2 regions of the Alteromonas mediterranea DE genome follow, and region 2 is predicted to be linked to the other one. Evidence: predicted binding sites of a transcription regulator. Region 2 holds the regulator's gene; the other holds the start of a gene.

Region 1 (4,219 bases), 1.7 Mb from region 2:
ATTGTTCCCTCGCATTGATAGTCTTTATTTAAGCTGTGCCTTATTTAAAAATAAATAAGGCAAATGGATACGGCGGCTCTCGTGCCTGCGCTCACGCCCTTCTCTCAAAAACGTTAAGCCAGCATACCTAGCGCTGCGCTCAAAGCAATGGGAATGTAAAATTATTGTTACCCACCTTGAACTGGTAGCAAACGTCTACACCAACAGCGGCAATACACTACACAGGCTAAATGCGATAAAAATGTTCGAGAGCGCATTGGCTATCGCTTTACACTTTTCTTTTGTAAAACACTTGTGCTAATGTCCAACGATTGGAAATGAAAGGACATTAGCATTCCATGCCCTATCAAACCGTTGCTTTAATTGGAAAACCTCAACACGCTGCCACCCACGACACTTTGAATAGTCTTGCCGACTATTTGCTGGCCAAAGGGTGCAAACTGCTTGTAGAAGAAAGTATTGCTGAAGAGCTTGAAACTGAAAATCTAAAAAGTTGTAACCTAGTCACCATTGGCAAAGAGGCCGATCTTGCGGTTGTTGTTGGTGGCGATGGCAGTATGCTTGGCGCCGCTCGCGTTCTCGCCCGCTTTGATATTCATGTGGTGGGCGTGAATCGCGGTAATTTAGGTTTTTTAACTGACATACATCCTGATGAAATTACGCAGCAGTTAGACCTCATATTCCATGGTGAGTGCGTTGTTGAAGAACGCTTCTTACTTGAAGTTGAAGTTTACCGTCACGAAAAGTTAAAAAGTAACAACTCAGCAGTGAACGAAGTGGTGCTTCACCACGGGAAAGTTGCTCACATGATGGAGTTTGAAATTTATATTGATGAGCAGTTTGTATTTAGTCAGCGCAGTGACGGCCTAATCGTCGCCACGCCAACGGGCTCTACCGCTTACTCACTCTCGGCAGGCGGCCCGATAATAATGCCAACGCTCGATGCACTTACTTTAGTGCCCATGTTCCCTCATACATTGAGCAGCCGCCCTATCGTTGTTGATGCCGACAGCCAAGTATCAATGAAAGTGTCTAAAGTGAACAGCGACTCTCTTCAAGTGAGCTGTGATAGCCATATAGTACTCCCCGTACTACCGGGTGATGAAATTCGCATTAATAAAAGCGCAGATAAGCTTCATCTTGTTCATCCAAAAGGTTATAGCTATTTCAACGTGCTGCGCAAAAAATTAGGCTGGGGAAGTAAGCTTTATTAAACAAACACGCTGTTGACGAAGCGATTTCCTGCATTTCTTACACTAGCCTGTAGCATTTTCTCAAGCGCTACAGGCTTGAAAAATAAAGATTTTTTAATCTTCCGCAAAATCTTCTTTTAAATCCGTCGCTTAGCTTATCAAAGATATTCGGCACACCTGTTGCAACTCCAATTACAAGCTGTCGGCGTTAAGCAAAAATGCCTTGCCGCGTTTTAAAACCGTCGCCGATATTTATATTTAGTAATAGGAGATATCATGAGTAATACCAATATCAAATTTACAGCCCCAGGAATGGATAACGATGCCGCTGCCAAAACAATTAAGGTATTGGATCAACGATTGGTCGCGTTATTAGATTTACAGCTCACACTTAAACATATTCACTGGAACGTGGTAGGGCCAAACTTTATCGGTGTACATGAAATGCTCGACCCCCAAGTTGACGCGGTGCGTGAAATGACAGACACCATAGCCGAGCGTATCGCAACATTAGGCGGAGTGCCTAAAGGCACGCCTAAAGCAATTGTAGAGGGACGCAGTTGGCAAGATTATGAACTAGGTAAAGGCCTAGTACTAGATCACCTGAAAGCGCTGGATGCTGTATACGACGGTGTAAATGGCGACCACAGAAAGGCATTGGAACTCCTAGGTGAGATTGATCCAGTGTCTGAAGATATGATTACTGGTCAGCTTGCCGATCTTGAGCAGTTCCAATGGTTTGTTCGCGCTCACATTGAATCAGGTAGCGGTGAATTACAGCAGTAATTCGCGCTTTGTTAATAGCTTTTGTTAAAGGGCTATACGACTGACAACCATTTATGGTGGCCATAGTAAAGGAGAGCTAACGCTCTCCTTTTTACTGTATAAAAAACCTTTCCTCTATTTTTCTCATTTCACGTTACACATAACCCCAATTTTATCGAATAATTATATCCAATTGTTTTTATTGAAAATAATAAACTTTTAGTTACTAATTCATAAAATTTACTGCGACTTACCTTTACAGCACCAAATACTGTATATATTATCAGTTACTGTATATATCATCATGTTCAACTTTTTCGAGTGTGGTTATGTTAGCGCATCTTTCTATTTCAAATTTTGCAGTTGTTAAGCAGTTATCGGTTCATCTTGAAAACGGCCTTACCGCCATTACCGGTGAAACCGGAGCAGGTAAATCTATTGCTATTGACGCCCTGAGTTTATGCTTAGGCGAGCGAGCAGACGCCAATGCGGTGCGTAAAGGCAGCACCAAAGCTGAAATCATTGCTCACTTTTCACTTAACGGTAATGTGGCAGCTAAAACGTTTCTTGACGAGCACGAATTAACGTCTGACGAAGATGAAAACAGCTGTTTTATTCGGCGGGTCATCTCTAAAGAAGGTCGCTCGAAAGCATTCATTAATGGTGTTCCAGCATCGTTGCAGCAATTGAAAGGGCTGGGGCAGTTCTTGCTCGCCATTCATGGGCAAAATACCCACCTGCAGCTGTTAAAAGAAGATCATCAAAGAGAGCTAGTGGACAGCTACGCTCAACACGATGATATTTTAGATAATGTGAAGGACGCGTACTCACAGTGGCGAGATAAACAACGTACGCTAAAAACACTTCAAGACCAAGCTCAACAGCGTGAAGACCGTCTTCAACTTCTTACCTACCAAGTACGTGAACTAGACGAGTTTGCTATTGAAGAAGGCGAATTTGAAGAGCTAGAAACAGAACACAAACGATTGAGCAATGGTCAAAGCTTACTAGAGCAAGCGCAAACCAGTGTTTATAACTTGTATGAAAACGATGAAGGTAATGCCCTTTCGGTTATTCAAAGCAGCATTGAACGTTTAGGTGAGTTAGAAACGCACGACGCTAGCCTAACGCCCATTATTGCACTTTTAAATGACGCCTCAATTCAAATAGAGGAAGCGGCAGGTGAGCTACGCAGTTACTGCGACCACCTAGAAATTGACCCATTGCGACTGCAGCAAGTAGAGGCGCGTTACGCAAAAGCGATGGATTTAGCACGTAAACATAGTGTTATGCCAGAAGCCCTTTACAAGCACCATCAAGAGCTAACCACAGAGTTTACATCACTTTCAGAACAAGACACATTGCTAGGCACTCTCGAAGGTGAAGTTGCCACGGCCCGCGAAGATTACTTACAGACAACTAAAGGCCTTTCTGAAAGCAGACAACAAGCAGCCATTAAATTAGGCCAAGATATAGAAGCGCAAATTCGTCAAATGAATATGCCTCATGCAAAAGTAGATATTCAAATTCAATACGACGAATTCAAAAAACCTGTTAGCACAGGTTTAGATACCGTTGAATTTAAAGTCTCGACCAACCCTGGTCAGGACGCCGACAAACTTGAAAAAGTCGTCTCTGGCGGTGAGCTTTCGCGCATAGGGTTAGCGATTCAAGTTATCGCGAGCGACCATAATGCTACTCCCACAATGATTTTTGACGAAGTCGATACGGGAATTAGCGGCCCTACCGCCTCTATTGTTGGTGGGCTTTTACGCAAGCTGGGTAAGCAGTCACAAGTTATGTGCGTAACCCATTTGCCTCAGGTGGCAGCTCAAGCTCACAATCAGCTGTTTGTAACGAAATTGACCGATGGCGAAAGTACAGAAACGCAGATGCTGGCGTTAACAAAGCAAGATAGAATCGATGAACTCGCGCGGTTATTAGCAGGTGATAAAATCACTAAATCAGCCTTAGCTAATGCAAAAGAGCTGCTTAAAAGCGCTATATCGAACTAAAATGCAGTTGATTGGTCATAGTTGTCAATGTAGCATGCCTTCGCGCTTGCAATAAAACAGTCTCGAATTTCGCTACAGCGACGTTCGCTGGCACTAACAAAGGCAATACTGGACAAATTAACGAATGAAGTTGCAACACCTATTAGTAATTCTCGGCATCACACTAACATCAACCGCTTGCTCGAACTGGATTTATAGAATCGACGTTCCTCAAGGCAACTTTCTCGACCAAAGAGACGTTGAAAA
Region 2 (4,219 bases):
CATATCTGGCGCACCTATCATCATGGGGATTAACCAGTTAGCAAGCCCGGTAAAAGCAGGCATTACCGCGCCAAAAACCATGATAAGCCCATGCACTGTGGTCATTTGGTTAAAGAAATTTGGTTCAACAATTTGTAAGCCAGGCTGAAACAGTTCAGCCCGGATAACCATTGCCATCGCACCGCCCACTAAGAACATGATAAAGGCGAACCATAGATAGAGTGTGCCTATGTCCTTGTGGTTAGTGGTAAACAACCAACGGGTAACCCCCTTTGGAATATGGTCGTGATGCTCATGATCATCGTGTTGCGCAGAGGTATCTGGCGAAATAACTTCAGTTGCTTTGCTCATGATCTGCTCCTAGTTTCCGTTCGCAACAGCGTTGACATCTTTAGCCTGAACCATGTCACCGGTGTTGTTACCCCACGCATTTCGCTCGTAGGTAACAACAGCTGCTATTTCTTTAAGACTTAACATTTTGCCAAAGGCTTGCATGGCCGTGCCTGACTTACCGTGAAGCACAATGTCGATATGGCCTTGCTGATCTTCTTTGGCCATTTTGCTGCCTTTGAGTGCTGGAAACACGCCAGGGAGACCTTCACCGTTTGGCATGTGACATGCTGCGCAAGTCGCGTTATAAACACGCTCACCTTCTTGCATTAACTCGTCCATCGACATATTCATAGAAAGGAGACGCTGCTCCTCTTCTTTTGCCTGACGAACCATTGCTTCTTGTTCACTCATCCACTTATCAAACTCAGCGGGCTCTTTGGCAATAACCACAACGGGCATATAACCGTGATCTTTTCCGCACAATTCAGCACACTGTCCGCGATAAATGCCGGGCTCATTTACATTGGCCCATGACTCGTTAATAAATCCAGGGTTGGCATCTTTCTTAACGGCAAAATCTGGAACCCACCACGAATGAATAACGTCGTCAGAGGTAATAAGAAATCGTATTTTTTTGCCCGTAGGTATCACTAGTGGACGGTCAACCTCAAGTAAGTAGTTATCGGTTTTCTGAAACTTGTTTTCAATCTGCTCTCTTTGTGTGGCAAGAAGCGAGTAGAACTCCACGTCACTGTCCATATATTTATAATGCCACTTCCATTGCGACCCTGTGACCAACACTGTCATATCGGGTTCAGTGGTATCTTCCATCGCGATTAGCGTATTTGCAGCCGGTACCGCCATAAAAACGAGAATAAGGAAAGGGATAACGGTCCACGCGATTTCTACTTTTACATTTTCATGAAAGTTAGCGGGCTTAGCGCCACGAGACTTTCTATGTAGATACATAGACGCGAACATCACGCCAAACACGACCACCGCAATGCCAACACAAATGAAGAACATCAACATATGGAGGTCGTAAACCTGACCACTAATGTCGGTAGCACCGCGTCGTAAATTAAGTGAAGAGATTTCTTCACTTGCTTCTTGCGCGAAAATCAATGAAGAGAAAAGCAAAAATGGTAGGCTTGCGCACCACCTTGCCAATACGGTCGTTAGTTGTTTCACTCAGCACCTCCGGAATGGTACGGCTAAAGGCGCTATCTTGTTTTGCGCTAACCCTACCAAATGAATTGCGAACGATTGACCCATAACCTCAACTTGTAAAACAAATTTAGAGTCATTGTTATTATTTTGTTAATCTCTGTATAAGAATTGCGCAATAATGTCGTGCCGTCTAGTCTTTTCTATTAAAAACTTAACGAAGTGGTTAATATTTAATCATTTGGTTAAAAGTCAGCATAAGATGAGGTGTGCAGGAAGTAAGCTTTAGAATGTGCAAACGCGCAGTAAATCAAACGCCCATTTTGAACGTGGAGACAACGTCGATGTTACATTAACTTGCTATTAAATAGACAAGTTAATCCACCTTGAACGACAGTTTTAAACAGTGCTTATATTTTGTAATAGCTGTCGCGGGAGGTATTCATGGACGAAATAAAGAGAAATCTACCGCACAATAGTGGATTCAAGGATTTCTAGTAGGAATAGGATATTCAAACCTAATTTGCTTAAAGCAGAACAAAAACGGGGAGTAAAAGGCACAAAAAAAGCGGCTAATGCACCGCTTTTGATCAAAGAAGCTAAAACCTTACATCCAATCAGCGTTTCGTATAACGCCTACTGCAATACCTTCGATTGCGAAGGGCTCATTTGCAAGGTCAACTTTTATCGGTGAAAACTCTTCATTTTCAGCATGAAGTAATACCTCGCGACCGCGTTTTTCTAGACGCTTCACAGTAACATCTTCATCAACTCGAGCTACCACCACTTGTCCATTATGTACATCAGTCGTGCGATGCACAGCTAGCAGATCACCGTCTAAAATGCCAATGTCTTTCATACTCATACCGTTTACACGAAGTAAAAAGTCTGCTTGAGGTTGGAATAGGGCTGGGTCTACCTTGTAATGAGACTCAACGTGCTCTTGAGCTAAAATAGGCTCTCCAGCAGCTACACGCCCAATTAAAGGCAGGCCTTCTTCCTCTTCAGCTTCATTGTCCAGAGGAATATTGAGCTTTATACCTCGCGACGTACCCGGCAAAATTTCAATCACGCCTTTACGCGCCAAGGCTTTCAAGTGTTCTTCCGCGGCGTTGGCAGAACGGAAACCAAGCTGACGGGCAATTTCAGCACGCGTAGGCGGCATTCCCGTTTCTTGCATGGTTGTTTTAATAAGTTCTAAAACTTCAGTTTGTCGAGCTGTGAGTGGGCGCATAAAAGACCTGTCTGTTCATACAGTTCCTGTAAGTATATACACCTAAAACCAAATAACAAGCACTTAGCGCGTCTTTTGCTTATTGTAGTTGATGAAGAGCGTATACCTTGCTCTTATCGAGCTAGCAGAAGCATAAATCGCAGCCGCTTGATAAGCGCGCCACTATCTTAAATACCTTTTTGTTTTTGAACTTGTTCAAATACATGGAGTCATTACAGCAAGTAAAGCAATGATATTGGCTTATCGCGAGATTGTGACGCGATTGTGTTACACTCCCCTTGTTTTTATTTCATAGGATTACATAGTTCATGTCGTGGATGCGAAAAGCCCTTTTGTCGGTATTTCATTATCCTGTAAAGTTACTGGTTAAAGCCCATAGTATTCCAGTTAACGTTGAAACCGAATTAGGAATAGATAAAAGCAAACCTATCGTTTATCTACTTCCCACCAACTCAGTGACAGACCAACTTTCATTGAGAATGTCGACCCAAGCTCTAGACTTACCCAGCCCAACTAAGACCTTAACGTTGGCAGGGAGAGAGTATTCATCGACGTTGTTTTTGCGAAAAACACAACCGCTTTTCCGCTCGTCGGCAAAAGACACGGGAATTGAAGAAGTCTTTACAGACCTTTTCCACCTGCACAGAGACCATGAGAATCTCGATTTACAAGTTGTGCCGGTTTATGTGACATGGGGCAGAGCACCAGGCCGCGGTAACCCGGGACTGAGCGACCTTATTGCTGATAAGGCTGCACCCAGCTGGTTGCGCAAGTTATTCATCGTGCTGTTTTTAGGCCGTGACAACTTTATCAATTACTCTAAGGCCGTTTCGGCGCGCGCCATGTCTAACCAACACGGTAGCGATCAGAGTATCGCTCATAAGCTCGTTCGGGTTGCCAGTACGCATTTTCAGAGAAAGCGCCAAAGTATGACGGGCCCTACGCTATTAGAGCGTCAAGAGCTCAATAATAGCGTATTGGGGTCTGATGCCGTACGCCGCGCCATTGCCGAGGAATCTAGAAGCAAAAAAGTATCTCACGACAAAGCAAAAGCGTGCGCCCAGTCATACATTACCGAGATTGCTGCAGACTATCGCGAGGGCCTTATCCGGTTTGGCGACAGGCTGCTTACGCGTATCTGGAACAAAATCTATAACGGCATAAGCGTAGGGCACGCCGAACGAATTCGCGAACTTGCTGCAAACGGACATGAAATTATTTATGTGCCGTGTCACCGCAGCCATATGGATTACCTACTGCTCACTTACGTGATTTATCACGAAGGCATGGTAACGCCCCATATCGCAGCGGGTATTAATCTTAACTTTTGGCCCGTAGGTAAAATGTTCCGCCGTGGCGGTGCGTTTTTCCTGCGTCGCAGCTTTGCAGGCAACAAGCTGTATACTGCGGTTTTCAGAGAGTATTTAGAGCTACTTTTCAACAAAGGCTACTCGGTGAAATACTACCCTGAAGGCGGTCGTAGCC

Evidence for each region. The regulator LexA, encoded in region 2, represses DNA repair genes until DNA is damaged. The targets are predictions, from matches to a motif close to TACTGTATNNNNATACAGTA.
Region 1: recN (DNA repair protein RecN) is a predicted target of LexA. The motif match lies at 2,228-2,247, and genes of this name have one in related genera.

Annotation. Positions count from the first base shown of each region.
Region 1 covers NC_011138.3:1,578,627-1,582,845, reverse strand. Annotated here, with positions in the region: gene MADE_RS07135 (iron-containing alcohol dehydrogenase) at 1-2, opposite strand, end outside; gene nadK (NAD(+) kinase) at 339-1,214, shown strand; gene dps (DNA starvation/stationary phase protection protein Dps) at 1,470-1,979, shown strand; gene recN (DNA repair protein RecN) at 2,288-3,973, shown strand; gene MADE_RS07115 (outer membrane protein assembly factor BamE) at 4,098-4,219, shown strand, end outside.
Region 2 covers NC_011138.3:4,385,094-4,389,312, forward strand. Annotated here, with positions in the region: gene ctaD (cytochrome c oxidase subunit I) at 1-351, opposite strand, end outside; gene coxB (cytochrome c oxidase subunit II) at 361-1,524, opposite strand; gene lexA (transcriptional repressor LexA) at 2,108-2,734, opposite strand; partial or broken gene plsB (glycerol-3-phosphate 1-O-acyltransferase PlsB) at 3,043-4,219, shown strand, end outside.